4 regions of the Sphingobium wenxiniae genome follow, and region 2 is predicted to be linked to each of the others. Evidence: predicted binding sites of a transcription regulator. Region 2 holds the regulator's gene; each other region holds the start of a gene.
The links. The regulator LexA, encoded in region 2, represses DNA repair genes until DNA is damaged. The targets are predictions, from matches to a motif close to GTTCCNCNCTTGTTCT.
Positions count from the first base shown of each region.

Region 1 (3,804 bases), 230 kb from region 2:
CCCGACAATGCCGGGCCTTTTTCCTTTCTGGGACCGCGCCCTTCAATTGGCGAAAGCGGAATGCGGGGCTTTCCCCGCCTCGGCATAGCGCGCCTTGGTTTCCGCCCGGGCGATGGCGGCGGCGACCGGCGCCTTGACATGGGCGATGGCCGCGCTGCGGCAACGGGTGGCTTCGGCCAGATCCCGGCTTCCGCACACCCTGCCGGCGGCGCGCCCGATACGGCTTTGCAATTCCCTTTGATCCGCTGCCTGCGACAGGTCCAGATCGCCGAAACGGACCTCAAAAGTGCGGCCGTTGGACATAAAGGTTTCCGCGCTGGCGCTGCCCGCGATCAGCGAAGCGGCGGCAAAGGCGGCAATGGAAAGGGTCTTCAAGGGGGCAAACATGGCAAAGTCTCCTCAACTGCTTGTCTTGCCGGTTCGTCGCTCGGGGGGATTGAGCGACAAACCGGGGATGAAAACGGAGGCTCGATCAGTGGGGGAAAGCGCGTCGCCGCCGTTGCCCTTTCCTTTTACGGCGGTGGCGGGCGCGATGCCTGCCGCCTTCGATGGACGGCGCGCTTCATCGCCCAACGGCACATCCATCGACAAAAGGCAGATAGCGCCGGACAAAAGACATGACGAACGACATGAACACCCGGACAAGCGACATTTCCGTAACGGAAACTCCGAATCGAAACGGTCAGGCGCATAACGAAAACGCCCCCGGCGCAAGGGAAGGCCGGGGGCGTATCCAGGATGCTGTCGGGCACTCCAGGATTTCGAAACTGTCATCTATCAGACGACACGCTCACGCGTTAACCGTCTCTGAACAGGGGGAAACCCCCTCTTGGGATGCCTCATGATAGTCGAGAAACGCCATTCACCCGGCGCCAATCGACAGTCGGCCGCCAATTTCCGCTCGACAGCGTCCCCAGGGGACGAACGGGCTGCCTGCGGCTACCAACGACATTTGGCAGGTGAAACCATTAACGCTACGTTTCCGTAACGTCAATTGGCTTTGCGTCCTATTTTGGGAAACAGGACAGGGGATATTACCTATTTTCCAGCCACCAGTTGCGCCCGCCACTTTACCAGCACGGACTCGGGAACGCGAGGCCTTTCCGGTGCATCCTTGCCTTCGCGCAGCTTTTTCCGGTCTTTTTCCGGTGGGTTGGCAATGCGAACGCGCACCGGCGCCACCCCCTGGACATGCATGCCAAGCTGTTCCGCGGCACCCCGAGATAAGTCAATGATTCTGCCATTTCTGGCGAAGGGTCCGCGATCATTTATCCGCACCAATATCGTGCGCCCGCTGTCCAGAGACGTCACCTCGACATAGCTCGGCAGCGGCAAGGTCGTGTGCGCGGCAGTCACCGCCTTGGGCCGAAATCGTTCGCCATTGGCTGTCTGATTGCCCGATTCGCTGCCATACCAGCTCGCATAGCCCAGATAGTCATAGGTTGGATCGGCCGCGGGCACATAGGTCACGCCCCGCACGCTATAGGGCTTGCCGATCTTCACCGGCACGTCGCTTACCGGCCTGTATCGCACACCCCCGCCACAGGCCGCCAGCAGCACCGTCGCAGCCAGCACGCCGCCGCGCATCCCTTTCGCCATTCCACCGCTCATGCGGCGGACCCTAATGCGCCGCGCGGCGGGATGGAACCCCCGCGCCCTTCCCTTTCCCGCAACCGATCCTATCTTGGCGGACAGATGCGAAACGCGCACTTGCCCCAATAGAACAAATCTGGAACAAGAAGACCCCATGAGTCTCACGCATATTTCCGTGCGCGGCGCGCGCGAGCATAATCTCAAGGGCGTGGATGTCGACCTGCCCCGCGATGCGCTGGTGGTCATCACCGGCCTGTCGGGTTCGGGCAAGTCCTCCCTGGCCTTCGACACCATCTATGCCGAGGGACAGCGCCGCTATGTGGAGTCGCTCTCCGCTTATGCGCGTCAGTTCCTGGAGATGATGCAAAAGCCCGATGTCGAGCATATCGAGGGTCTGTCCCCCGCCATCTCCATCGAGCAGAAGACGACCAGCCGCAATCCGCGCTCCACTGTCGCCACGGTTACGGAAATCTACGACTATATGCGCCTGCTTTGGGCGCGCGTCGGTATCCCCTATTCGCCTGCCACCGGCCTTCCCATCGCCGCGCAGACCGTCAGCCAGATGGTCGACCGCGTGATGCAATTGCCCGAAGGCACCCGCTTCTACCTGCTCGCCCCCGTCGTGCGCGGCCGCAAGGGCGAATATCGCAAGGAACTGGCAGAGTGGCAGAAGGCGGGCTACACCCGCGTCCGCATCGACGGGGAAATATATCTGATCGAGGACGCACCCGCGCTCGACAAGAAATATAAGCATGACATCGAAGTCGTGGTCGACCGCCTCGCCGTCGAACCCGACATGGGCACCCGCCTCGCCGACAGTTTCGAGCAGGCGCTCAAGCTGGCGGACGGTCTCGCCTTTGTGGACCTCGCTGACGGCGTCGTCCCGGGCCGCGAAGACGAAGCGCAATCCGCCGACAAGAAGATGAAAGGCGCCGGCATCCCCGCCAACCGCATCGTCTTCTCGGAAAAATTCGCCTGCCCGGTCAGCGGCTTCACCATCGCGGAGATCGAGCCGCGCCTCTTCTCCTTCAACGCGCCGATGGGCGCCTGCCCGGCCTGCGATGGCCTGGGCGAACGGCAGGAGTTCGACCCCGAACTGGTCGTTCCCAACGAAGCCCTTTCCCTCAAGAAGGGCGCGGTCGTCCCCTGGGCCAAGTCCAACCCGCCCAGCCCCTATTATATGCAGGTGCTTGGCTCCTTGGCGAAGGAGTTCGGTTTCTCCCTCGAAACGCCGTGGCAAGACCTTCCCGGCGAGGTGAAGCTCATCATTCTCCACGGCACCGGCGGCAAGCCTGTCACCCTGCGCTTCGTCGACGGCAAGAAAAGCTACGAAGTCCGCAAGCCGTTCGAAGGCGTGATCGGCAATCTCAACCGCCGTCTGCTCCAGACCGAATCCGCCTGGATGCGCGAGGAATTGAGCAAATATCAGACCGCCATGCCCTGCGAGACATGTGACGGCGCGCGCCTCAAGCCCGAAGCTCTCGCGGTCAAGATCGCCGGTGAGGACATTTCCATGTCCACCCGCCGCAGCGTGGTCGATGCGCTCGCCTTCTTCTCCACCCTGCCCGACAAGCTCACCGACCAGCAGAACCAGATCGCCCGCGCCATCCTCAAGGAAATCGTCGAGCGTCTCGGCTTCCTCAACAATGTCGGCCTCGACTATCTGAACCTCGACCGCACCAGCGGCACCCTCTCAGGCGGCGAATCCCAGCGCATCCGCCTCGCCTCGCAGATCGGCAGCGGTTTGTCGGGCGTTCTCTACGTCCTCGACGAACCTTCCATCGGCCTCCACCAGCGCGACAATGACCGCCTGCTTATTACCCTCAAACGCCTGCGCGATCTCGGCAACACCGTCATCGTCGTGGAGCATGATGAGGATGCGATCCGCGCTGCCGATTATATCGTCGACATGGGACCGGGCGCGGGCGTTCATGGCGGCGCGATCGTGGCGCAGGGCAGTCTCAACGAACTGCTCGCCCATCGCGACAGCCTCACGGCCGATTACCTCAACGGCACCCGCCGCATCGAAGTGCCCGTCAAGCGCCGCAAGGGCACGGGCAAGAAGCTTACCGTCCACAATGCTCGCGCCAACAATCTGCGCGGCGTCACGGCGTCGATCCCGCTCGGCACCTTCACCTGCATCACCGGCGTTTCCGGCTCCGGCAAGTCCAGCTTCACCATCGACACCCTCTACGCCGCCTCCGCCCGCGC
Region 1 is NZ_CP013264.1:3,651,519-3,655,322, forward strand. It holds gene ATN00_RS17845 (UrcA family protein) at 43-387, opposite strand; gene ATN00_RS17855 (septal ring lytic transglycosylase RlpA family protein) at 1,039-1,611, opposite strand; gene uvrA (excinuclease ABC subunit UvrA) at 1,748-3,804, shown strand, end outside.
Region 1: uvrA (excinuclease ABC subunit UvrA) is a predicted target of LexA. The motif match lies at 1,721-1,736, and genes of this name have one in related genera.

Region 2 (3,804 bases):
CGTGCTAGGCGGTCTGGCGCTGGGGCGGGACGCCATCACCTTGCGGCTCGTGGCGACGGGAGCGCTGATCGTGCTGTGCCTGTGGCCCGAAGCACTGGTCGGGCCGAGTTTCCAGATGAGTTTCGGCGCCGTGATCGCAATTATCGCCTTGTCGGAGCACCCGCGATTTCGCGCTTTCGCTGCGGCGCGCGATGAAAATGGCTGGCGCAAGTTCGGGCGTTCGGTCGCGGTCTTGTTGATGACAGGCTTTGCGGTCGAACTGATGTTGGCGCCGATCGCTTTCTTCCATTTTCACAAGGCGGGTATGTTGGGTGCATTCGCCAATATCATCGCGATCCCGCTTACGACCTTTGTGGTAATGCCGCTGGAGGCTTTGGCGCTTCTGCTGGATCTGCTGGGCCTGGGTGCTCCGGCGTGGTGGGCGACTGGCAAGGCCTTGGATTTCTTGCTGTTGATTGCCCATGGCGTCGGAGGAAGTCCCATGGCCGTGGCGCTGGGACCGGCGCTGCCGAACTGGGTCTTTGCCGTAATGGTGATGGGCGGGCTGTGGTGCCTGCTGTGGCGAAGCGCATGGCGCTGGTTGGGGTTGGCGCCCGTTGGAATCGGGCTCCTGGCGATTTTGCTCAATCCTCCGCCCGACATATTGATCACCGGCGATGGCCGCCATGTCGCCTTGCGAACCGAGGGGGATGGCATGGCTTTGCTGCGGGACAGGGCGGGTGAATATGTGCGCGATGCCCTGACGGAAAGTGCGGGCTATGATGGAACTCTCGAATCCCTGGCCAGTCTGCCGCAGGCACGCTGCTCCGCGGATCTGTGTTCGGTCCTGTTGGACAGGGGAGGCAGATCCTGGCGGTTGCTTGTCACTCGCAGCCGCATGTTTGTCGAAAGAAAAGCCTTCATGCGCGATTGCCAATGGGCCGATATCGTCGTCAGTGACCGTCGCTTGCCTCGATGGTGCCGACCCAGGTGGCTGAAGGTGGATCGCTCTATGTTAGCGGCGACAGGTGGTCTCGCCATCAATCTGGAGAATGGGACGATTCGCTCTGTCCATAGCCCGCATGACGCCCATCCCTGGATGCCGCGCCGCGGACGCACCGATCAGAGCAGATCGCGTTAGATCTGATGCAGGCCGTGCGCTCTCATTCTGTTTCGCCGCCCGGGTTACTGAAAAGTAGCCCTGATCCTTCGCGCGATGCTTCAATTATATCGGCGCAGCAACCCGGCCAGCTTGCCTTGAATGCGAACCTGTGTGGGATCGTATAGCTGAGGCTCATAAGCGCTGTTGGCGGGGTCAAGTCTCACCCTCTTGCCGTCGCGGCGGAAATATTTGAGCGTGGCTTCATTGTCGTCGATGAGGGCGACCACTATCTGGCCTTCCCGCGCTACGTCGGTTTTCTGGATCAGCGCGAAATCGCCATCGAGAATACCGGCATCGACCATGGAATCGCCCGCTACCTCCAGCGCATAATGGTCACCCGCGCCTAGCAGGGCTGCCGGCACGGAGAGCATATTCTGCCCCTCCAGCGCCTCGATGGGAACGCCCGCTGCGATCCGTCCATGCAGAGGGATTTCGATGATGTCATTAGCGGCGATGGGCAGGCTGACGCGCGCTTGCGACGTGGCGGCAGGCATCTCCTTTGGCAGGCGATGCATGGCGTCCGGCAATTTCAGCACTTCCAAAGCCCGCGCACGATTGGGCAGGCGCCGGATGAAGCCGCGTTCCTCCAGCGCATTGATGAGGCGGTGGATGCCCGATTTGGATCGCAGGTCGAGCGCGTCCTTCATCTCTTCAAATGAGGGGGACACGCCGCGCTCTTCCAGGCGGGTCTGGATGAAGCTCAGCAACTGTTGCTGTTTGGGCGTCAACATGCCTGCGATCTCCAATGGAACGGATGGAGAACGCATAGGAAACGGAAGGGGGCAAGTCAAGCGGTTGGTGATTATCCCCTTTGCATACGTAAGGAATTGCGCTATACATGAGGCATGAGCAAGAAGCCCCAAACCATCGCGCAGTTCTTCAAGCAGTTTCCCGATGACGAAAGCTGCCTGAACCATCTGTTTGAAATCCGGTTTGGGCAGGGCTTCGAGTGCCCCTCCTGCGAACGTCCTTCCAACTGGTATCGGATCAAGGCCGAGCGCGCCTATTCCTGCCAGTGGTGCGGCCACCACCTGCACCCTACCGTGGGCACCCCGTTCGAACAGACCCGGACGCCGCTCCAGCTTTGGTTCTATGCCATCTACCTGTTCACCACGACGCGCAACGGCGTGGCGGCGAAGGAACTAGAGCGCCAGCTAGGCGTGACCTACAAGACGGCGTGGCGCATGGCGCACCTGATCCGCGAGCATATGGCTGATGTGGACGGTGAAGAACCGCTGGGCGGTGTGTTCAAGACGGTTGAGGTGGACGAAACCTATATTGGCGGCGAAGCGACCGGCAAAGGCACTGGATACAAAGCCAACAAGACCGCGATCATGGCGATGGTGGAACGTGGTGGCAGCGTCATGACGAAAGTGATCCCGAACCGTCGTAAAAGCACTCTGCAAAGCGAGATTGTAGCCAACGTGAAGCCGCACACCGAAATCCACACCGACGAATTTGTCAGCTATGCGGGCTTGGATGGGACCGGCCATGGCTTCTGGCACAAGACGGTCAATCACTCGTCGGGCGAATATGTGCGCGGCCATGTCACAACCAACGGCGTCGAGGGTTTCTGGTCGCAGCTAAAGCGGTCGATCCACGGCACCCACATTCATGTGAGCGGCAAGCATCTGTGGAAATATGCGAAGGAGGCGGAATATCGCTTCAATCGTCGCGATTGTCCCGAGACGATGCTTTCGGAGCTTCTTTCGACTTTCGGGCCATTGCCCGAACGGCGCGATTGAAGGCTTCCGCATCCCCTTCGGGATCGGCCTCATGCTCCTTGATGAACTGGTCGATTTTCCCGCTCTCGCGGGCCTGCTTCAACGTCGTCATTTTTTCAGCCTCCGATCCGGCGGGATGGCAAACACGGCACTTGTTAGGTCAATCAAAGCGAGCATGTTCAACACTATCACCAAGATCGCCGCTCCGTTGAACAGCGATTTCACGCTTTCAGTTTCAGCCACCACTGGCTTTGCGATGACTAGAGCGAGGGCCGCGCCAAAGAGCGTAATCAGAAGATAAGCATACGCCTTCGTAGCAGACCGCGCTTCTAAAAATTTCTCGCCCGTATCATTTTCTAGCCTGTTCAACTCAAGGTGGAGGCTTGCAGCCGACGCCAGCGTTATCGTTACAATAACCCCCAAGACCGCCAGCAGCTCATGGTTTACGAAGTTCTTAAGGAAAGAATTAGAATCCCCAAATATTTCTGGACGGATGCAGCTAGTTATCCCGATGCCAATCGTCAGGATTATCAAACCCGCTATCGCTAGAATCCTGCTCACGGTTCAAAGCCTGCTTGAGCCATTCTTGAACCTCTTCAACCTTCGCTTTTGGCAAATCTAAAACGCTCTGGACTTTAGCAGTCATCTTCTGCTTTGTCGATGACCATCTGTCGCCATTCAGTGATTTTGCAGTAACCGATGCATTTCCCTCTTCGCCATAAGCAACGCCTTCTTTAACGGCCTCACTATTGGCATCTATTCCCTCTGCGCTTTCTATCTTAACTTCGATCTCTTGAGCGTTTGTATCGCTGCCTATTCTTCTAAGCCCCTGCTTAACGCCACCTCCAGCGCCGAATATCATATTCGGAACAGTGAACTTAAACCTCACATATTCCAGCTGACCGCCGTGTCTCTCCGCGAAACGCCAGAATGAGCCGC
Region 2 is NZ_CP013264.1:3,423,397-3,427,200, reverse strand. It holds gene ATN00_RS16725 (ComEC/Rec2 family competence protein) at 1-1,120, shown strand, start outside; gene lexA (transcriptional repressor LexA) at 1,201-1,872, opposite strand; gene ATN00_RS16715 (IS1595 family transposase) at 1,987-2,886, shown strand; gene ATN00_RS16710 (hypothetical protein) at 2,974-3,399, opposite strand; gene ATN00_RS16705 (hypothetical protein) at 3,365-3,804, opposite strand, start outside.

Region 3 (3,804 bases), 1.5 Mb from region 2:
CTGTTCCGCATGGCGAAGCGGGGCGTGATGCTGCTGCCACCGGGCGGGCGGCTTTCAGTGATCGAGGTCAGCGATCTGGCGCGGCTGCTGCTGACGCTGACGGGCGAGACGGATATGAGCCTCGCGCAGACCTATGAGGTCGATGACGGCACGCCACAGGGATGGGATCATCAGGATTTCGGGCAGGCAATCGGGCATGCGCTGGGGCGGACGGTGCGGACCATGGCGACACCCGCATGGCTGCTGGGCGCGGGCGCGCGGATGGACCGTTTCTTCCGAGGCAAGGGCGCGAAGCTGACGCCCGACCGGGTGCGCTATTTCTGTCACCCCGACTGGGTAGCCGCTATGGGGCAACATCCGCCCAGGGCACTGTGGTCGCCGGAGGTAGCGACCGAGGATGGACTGAAGGCGACGGTGCAGGCTTATCGGGTCAAGGGGTGGTTGTAGGAGACGGCTTTTGTCCGCCTTGATGGCTTCGCGAACTGACCACTGATCCCATATATGCCGTGCATCCGCGAAGGCAGGAGCACGGGCTTGTTTAACGGCAAAGCCTAGCCAAAAACCGCCGCCCGCCGGATCTGCGTCTTAATTCGCTGCCGGTTCCGCAGGCTTCTGCGCGCGTCGTTCCGCGACAAATTCGCTGATCGCCTGTCCACTCGCGTTGAGCAGCGGATAGGTGCGCGCGTCAGACAGCCAATCGGGGCGGCGCGCGCCGCTGCCGTAGAAAGTATCGTAGACAAGGCTGAAAGCGAGGAAGAACAGGGTCGCGCCGATCAGGCCCTTGATCGCGCCGAAGCCGCCACCGAGCACACGGTCGACCGGACCAAGGATCGACTGGCGCGTGCGCTTGCCGATGGCATGGGCGAGCAGTTTTCCCGCCGCGAAGGTCACGCCGAACACCAGCACCAACGCCAGCATCGCCGCGCCGCTTTCCGTACCGATGAGCGGGGTCAGCAGTTCAGCAACCGAAGCATGGAACAAACGGATGGCGAAGATCGCCAATACCCAGGCAATCAGCGAGAGCGTTTCCTGCACGAAACCGCGCATCAAACCGAAAATGGCGCAACCGCCGATGGCGAGGAGGACGAGGATGTCGACGGCGTTCATGGCATGGCTGGCTATCCGCGCCCGAGCATCTGGTCAACAAGCTGTGAGAGAGCACGATAACCGCTGACCGAAATGCCCTTCACACCATCGGCAGCGGCGGCAGGAACGAACGCGCGGTTGAAGCCGAGCTTGGCCGATTCGCGCAGACGCAGCGGCGCATGGGCGACGGGACGGATTTCGCCCGAAAGCGCCACTTCACCGAACAGCACGACATCAGCGGGAACCGGGCGTTCGGTGAGCGCGGACATAAGCGCGGCGGCAACGGCAAGATCAGCCGCCGGGTCCGACAGGCGATAGCCACCCGCCACGTTCAGATAGACTTCGCAGGTGGAGAAGCTGAGACCGCAGCGCGCCTCCAGCACGGCGAGAACCATGGCGAGCCGCCCGCTGTCCCAACCGACCACCGCGCGGCGAGGCGTCGCGCCGCTCGACAGGCGGACGACCAGCGCCTGGATTTCGACCAGAACGGGGCGCGTCCCTTCCAGCGCGGGGAATACCGTTGCCCCCGTCACACTTTCATCACGGTGGGTGAGGAACAAGGCAGAAGGGTTGGCGACTTCCTCCAACCCCTCTGCCACCATGGCGAAGACCCCAATCTCATCTGTGCCGCCGAAGCGGTTCTTGATCGCGCGCAGGATGCGATATTGGTGGCTTCGCTCGCCTTCGAAGCTCAGCACCGTGTCGACCATATGTTCGAGGACGCGGGGACCGGCGATGCTGCCATCCTTGGTCACATGGCCCACCATGACAAGCGCGGTGCCGCGCTGCTTGGCGAAGCGGATGAGTTCCTGAGCCGAGGCCCGAACCTGACTGACGGTGCCGGGCGCACCTTCGATCAGGTCGCTGTGCATCGTCTGGATCGAATCGATGACGAGCAGCGCAGGCGGCTCCCCTTCCCCCAACGTGGTCAATATATCGCGGACGGAGGTGGCGCTGGCGAGTTGCACCGGCGCCGTGCCAAGGCCGAGGCGTTGGGCACGCAGGCGAACCTGATCGGTGGCTTCCTCCCCGCTGATATAGGCGACCGACAGACCGCGGGCAGCGATGCGGGCGGCGGCTTGCAGGAGAAGCGTGGATTTGCCGATACCCGGATCGCCACCAATCAGCGTGGCGGAACCGGAGACTATGCCGCCGCCCAATGCGCGGTCGAACTCGGCTATCCCGGTACTGGTGCGGTCGGGCAATTGAACGGTGCTGTCCAGGCCGACGAGGGAAATCCCCCTGCCTCCGGTCTGAAGATCGTGGCGCGCGGAAAAGACGGTTTCGGCCGCTTCCTCGACAATGCTGTTCCATTCCCCGCAATCGTCGCACTGGCCCTGCCAGCGGCCCGATATGGTGCCGCATTGCTGACAGACGAATTTACGCTTTGCCTTTGCCATGATCCACGCATATCAGAACATATATAGAACACAATCCCGGCTGGCGGTTTGGTTAGGATTTTCGCCTTTGGGTGGAGGGTGGACATTCCCTTATCTCCATTCGCCCTGAACGAAGGTGGGTTGTCCGCAACTGGCCGGATGCAGAAATTCAAGAGCGAGCAAGCTGCATTGCCCCTTGGAAACGAAGGGGCTTCTGACGCATTACATCACCATGAAGTCCATTCGCATCGCCAGCTACAATATCCGCAAGGCCATCGGCACCGACCGCCGCCGCATCCCAGAACGAGTGATCGACGTGCTGAACGAAGTCGACGCCGACATCATTGCGCTCCAGGAAGCCGACAGGCGATTCGGCGTGCGGTCTGCGGCCCTCCCGCCGCTGCTGCTCGACAGCCAGAGCGGCTATAAGGCTGTGCCGCTCAACGTGCAGACCGACTCAATGGGCTGGCACGGTAATGCGATCCTCGTCCGCAAGGGTGCGGAGGTTGGCGCGCATGATGTGATTCACCTCCCCTGCCTGGAACCGCGCGGCGCAACGATGGCGGAAGTGACGCTGAACAGCGCGACCATACGCGTGTTCGGGATGCATCTGGACCTGTCGGGCCTGTGGCGGCGGCGACAGGCTTCAGCGATGATCCACGCGGCGGCGCAGGGCGCGGCAATGCCCACGGTGCTGATGGGCGACCTCAATGAATGGAGCGCGGACCGGGGGTGCCTGGCCGACTTCGCGCGGCACTATAATTTTGCGCCCTGCGGACGGAGTTTCCATGCGCGGCGGCCGGTGGCGCGACTCGACCGGATCATGCATTGCGGGCGGCTGAAGCTGGCGGATAGCGGCGTCCATGAAAGCGCGGCGGCGCGCAAGGCGTCGGATCATCTGCCGATCTGGGCGGAGTTCCGGCTTGACTGACGCCCCCTCGACAAGCTTCGTCCGCTCTGCGATCCATGAGGCATGAGGGAGAAGGAACTCCGGCTGGCGCTGGTCTGCTATGGCGGCATCAGCCTTGCCGTATATATGCACGGCATCACCAAGGAGATCTGGCGGCTGGCGCGGGCGAGCCGGGGTTTTCATGACGGGACGCCGCACCAGGGCAGCACCGAAGCCGTCTATCGCCGCCTGCTGGAAGCCATGGAGCAGGAAAGCGGCATCAGGCTGCGGATCATGCCCGACATCATTGCCGGGGCGAGCGCGGGCGGGATCAACGGCATCTTTCTGGCGCAGGCGATCGAGACGGGACAGTCGCTGGAGCCGCTGACCGACATGTGGCTGGAAAATGCCGATGTCGATCAGTTGCTGGCTCCCGATGCCCGCCCCGCC
Region 3 is NZ_CP013264.1:1,930,083-1,933,886, reverse strand. It holds gene ATN00_RS09645 (NAD-dependent epimerase/dehydratase family protein) at 1-447, shown strand, start outside; gene ATN00_RS09640 (CvpA family protein) at 586-1,107, opposite strand; gene radA (DNA repair protein RadA) at 1,119-2,486, opposite strand; gene ATN00_RS09630 (endonuclease/exonuclease/phosphatase family protein) at 2,698-3,396, shown strand; gene ATN00_RS09625 (patatin-like protein) at 3,439-3,804, shown strand, end outside.
Region 3: radA (DNA repair protein RadA) is a predicted target of LexA. The motif match lies at 2,501-2,516, and genes of this name have one in related genera.

Region 4 (3,804 bases), 530 kb from region 2:
ATCAGGTCGCCGCTGCTCCCGCACAGCGACGCTTGGCAGGCCATGCACGCCTCTCTCGCTCTCTCGTAGCCACTCGTCAGGCGAGATTGACGAAACTGTCCATCACCCGCTTGCGCCCGGCTGTTTCGAAGTCGATCTCCAGCTTGTTGCCTTCAATCTCGGCCACTGTGCCGTAACCGAATTTCTGATGAAAGACGCGCAGCCCCACAGCCATGTCATCACGCCCCTTGTTCCCCAGTGAAATGGCGGAAGCGCGGGCCTCCACAATTCGAACGGGCTCGCGGCTGAATTGTCCACCCTGTTGGGCGCGTTGCCAGCCGGGGCCTCGTCCGGTGCCGCGCCCGACATCGGCGAAAGGATCGGCGCGCTCCGACCAGTTGGCACGCCAGAGGGAAGCGCCGCCTGCCATGCTGCTTTCTTCTTCCACATGTCCGGGGGGAAGTTCGCTCACGAAGCGGGACGGGATGGAACTGGTCCACTGACCATAGATGCGGCGGTTCGCGGCGTGGAGGACGGTGCATGACTTCCGCGCCCGGGTAAGCGCGACATAGGCCAGGCGGCGCTCCTCCTCCAAGGCGGACAGCCCTCCTTCATCCAGGGCGCGCTGCGAGGGGAAAATCCCTTCTTCCCAGCCGGCGAGGAATACGGTGTCGAATTCCAGCCCCTTGGCGGCGTGAATGGTCATGATGGTGACCTTGCGCTCCTCCGCCTGCGCCTCATTGTCCATGACGAGACTGACATGCTCAAGGAACGCGCCGAGCGTCTCATATTCCTCCATAGCGCGGGCAAGTTCGTTCAGGTTTTCGAGACGGCCCGCGCTTTCCGCCGTGCGTTCGGCTTGAAGCATGGCGGTGTAGCCGCTTTCGTCAAGAATCTGCCGGGCAAGCTCTGCATGCGGCAGTTGCGCCGCCCGGTCGCGCCAGCGTGCAAGATCGCCGATGAACGCGCCCAATGATCGCCGCGCCTGTGGGGTCAGTTCATCCGTATCGAGGATACGGGCAGCCGCCAGCGCAAGGGGAATAGCCTCGGCCCGCGCAAGCCGATGAAGTTTTTCGACCGCCTTGTCGCCTAGCCCGCGCTTGGGGACGTTGACGATCCGTTCGAAGGCGAGGTCGTCCGCAGGCTGGTTGACCAGCCGCAGATAAGCGAGCGCATCGCGGATTTCGGCGCGTTCATAAAAGCGGAATCCCCCCACGATGCGATAGGGCAGGCCGATCTGGATGAAACGGTCCTCGAACTCTCGCGTCTGGTGCTGGGCGCGGACGAGGATGGCGACCTCGTCCAGCGATCGGCCGCTACGCTCGATCGATTCGATCTCGTCCCCGACGCGGCGCGCTTCTTCCGGGCCGTCCCAGACGCCGATGACATGGACCTTCTCGCCCACATCGATATCGGTCCAGAGCGTCTTGCCAAGGCGATTGCCATTTTCCGCGATCACACCGGAAGCTGCGCCCAATATATGAGGCGTCGACCGGTAATTCTGTTCGAGGCGGACAATCTTCGCGCCGGGAAAATCCTTTTCGAAGCGTAGGATGTTGGCAACTTCCGCGCCGCGCCATGAATAGATCGACTGGTCATCATCGCCCACGCAGCAGATGTTCTTGCGCTGCTGGGCAAGCAGGCGGAGCCAGAGATACTGGCTGCTGTTAGTGTCCTGATATTCGTCCACCATGATATAGCGGAACCGCTGTTGATAGCTTTCGAGCACATCGCGGTGGCGCTTGAGGATCGTCAGAACATGCAGCAGCAGGTCGCCGAAATCGCAGGCGTTAACGTCGCGCAGCCGGGCCTGATAGGCGGCATAGAGCTTCTGGCCGCGCCCGTTGGCATAGGCTTCGCTTTCGCCCGCACCGATTTCCTCGGGTGTGAGGCCCTTGTTCTTCCATTGGTCGATCAGGCCGCCAAGCTGGCGCGCGGGCCAGCGTTTTTCGTCGATGCCCTCCGCCTGGATGAGTTGTTTCATCAGGCGCAACTGATCGTCGGTGTCGAGGATGGTGAAATTGGATTGCAGGCCGACCAGTTCGGCATGGCGCCGCAGCATCTTCGCGGCAATGGCGTGAAAGGTTCCGAGCCATGGCATGCCTTCCACAGCCGGGCCGATCATGCGGCCGACACGCTCGCGCATTTCCCGCGCGGCCTTGTTGGTGAAGGTGACGGCGAGGATTTCCGAGGGATAAGCGCGCCGTGTAGCGATAAGATGGGCAAGGCGAGCCGTTAGCGCCGCAGTCTTGCCGGTGCCTGCCCCCGCGAGAACGAGGACTGGCCCTTCGGTCGTCAGCACGGCCTCCCGCTGGGGCGTATTGAGGCCCTGAAGATAGGGTGGATCATCGGGGGAGGGAGCGACGGTCGTCATATGTGAAGCAACTAGGATGGGCGGGGTAACAGAACAAGGGCTGCAGTCTTGCAGTGATGCGGGAAGTATGAGAACAAAAGGAGAATGATGCAAGGAGAAAGGCTATGGCTACGGGACGATGCCAATGTGGGGCAATCCGGTATGAAGCGCGGGGTGAACCGGTCTATAGCGCATTGTGCCATTGCGCCGACTGTCGCCGGAGCGCGGGCGCGCCGATGGTAGGGTGGGCGTTGTTCGCCCAAGAGGATCTGACCATAAGCGCAGCGCCGGTGCTCTACCCGTCATCTGAAAATGCAACGCGGCATTTTTGCGGGAAATGCGGAACGGGACTTTTTTACACCAACCCCGTCACTTTTCCCGGCATGGTCGATATTCAAACCGCGACATTCGACGATCAATCGCTTTTTCCGCCCGTCATTCATGTGCAATATGTGGAGGCTGCGCCGTGGATGGAAAATGTACACAACCTTCCTAAATTCGATCGATATCCCGAAGCCTGAATCGGGGCGTCGCTTGACGGCGCAATAGCAACGGCTTGTCGCCACGGCTGGAACGCACACGTCACGATTCCGGTTCTTCATCAGCCCAAGCGGCAGAACGGGGTGAGAAATAAGGAAGGAAAATCCCGATGAGATCGATCATTTTGGCGGGTGCCGCCATGATGTGTTTCACGACCGCCATCCCTGGCGCTTTTGCACAGGAGATGCCGACAACGGACGCGCCGCCAGCCGGGAGTGAGATACCCTCGCCGACGGCCCCTTCCGCAGGACAGGCGCCGGCTCAGGCCGATCCCAATGCGGCGCAGCCGGAGGGAGCGGTGCCTCCGACCAGCGATATGCAACCGGCTCCTTCAGACGTGCCGAATGATCCCACCGCGCCGGTTGGCTCTTCGTCAAATCCCGTGACCATGGGCGGTAATATGACGCCTCCACCAACCGAGGCCAAGGACTATCCCGTGTGCAGCAAGGCGGTACAGGACAGCTGCATCAATCCGGGTGAGGCACGAAAAGCTAGAAAGGCGAACCGCAAGCCCGGTTGACCGAAGGAATCCGCGCCGGGAAGGAAAGGATACTGTCACTCCGTGCTCCCGGCGCGATTTTGGGCATGGATTTCATCCCATATCGGGATGCAGTTTTTCTGCGATCTGACAGGCCGCTCAGATGTCGGCGCGCAATAGCGTCAGGCGGGCCTTGCCGACGTCGCGGGTAACATCGACCGTAAAGCCACCGACCTCCACATCCTCACGTCGGTCCGTTTCGATACTGATCCAGGTAGCAGGACCGGTCCATCCGAGGCGGCTGAGTTTGTCGAGCGCCACTGCGCCTGCGCCGGTATTATAGGGCGGGTCCATGAAAATCAGGTCCAGCGGCCGGGGCGCCGGACCAAGAGAGAGAACGCTGCTCTGCCGGATGTCAGGACGGATGCCCAGGCGGTCGCCATTGGCGCGGATC
Region 4 is NZ_CP013264.1:2,895,892-2,899,695, reverse strand. It holds gene ATN00_RS14170 (ATP-dependent helicase) at 77-2,353, opposite strand; gene ATN00_RS14165 (GFA family protein) at 2,458-2,853, shown strand; gene ATN00_RS14160 (hypothetical protein) at 2,982-3,392, shown strand; gene rsmD (16S rRNA (guanine(966)-N(2))-methyltransferase RsmD) at 3,510-3,804, opposite strand, start outside.
Region 4: ATN00_RS14170 (ATP-dependent helicase) is a predicted target of LexA. The motif match lies at 2,424-2,439, and genes of this name have one in related genera.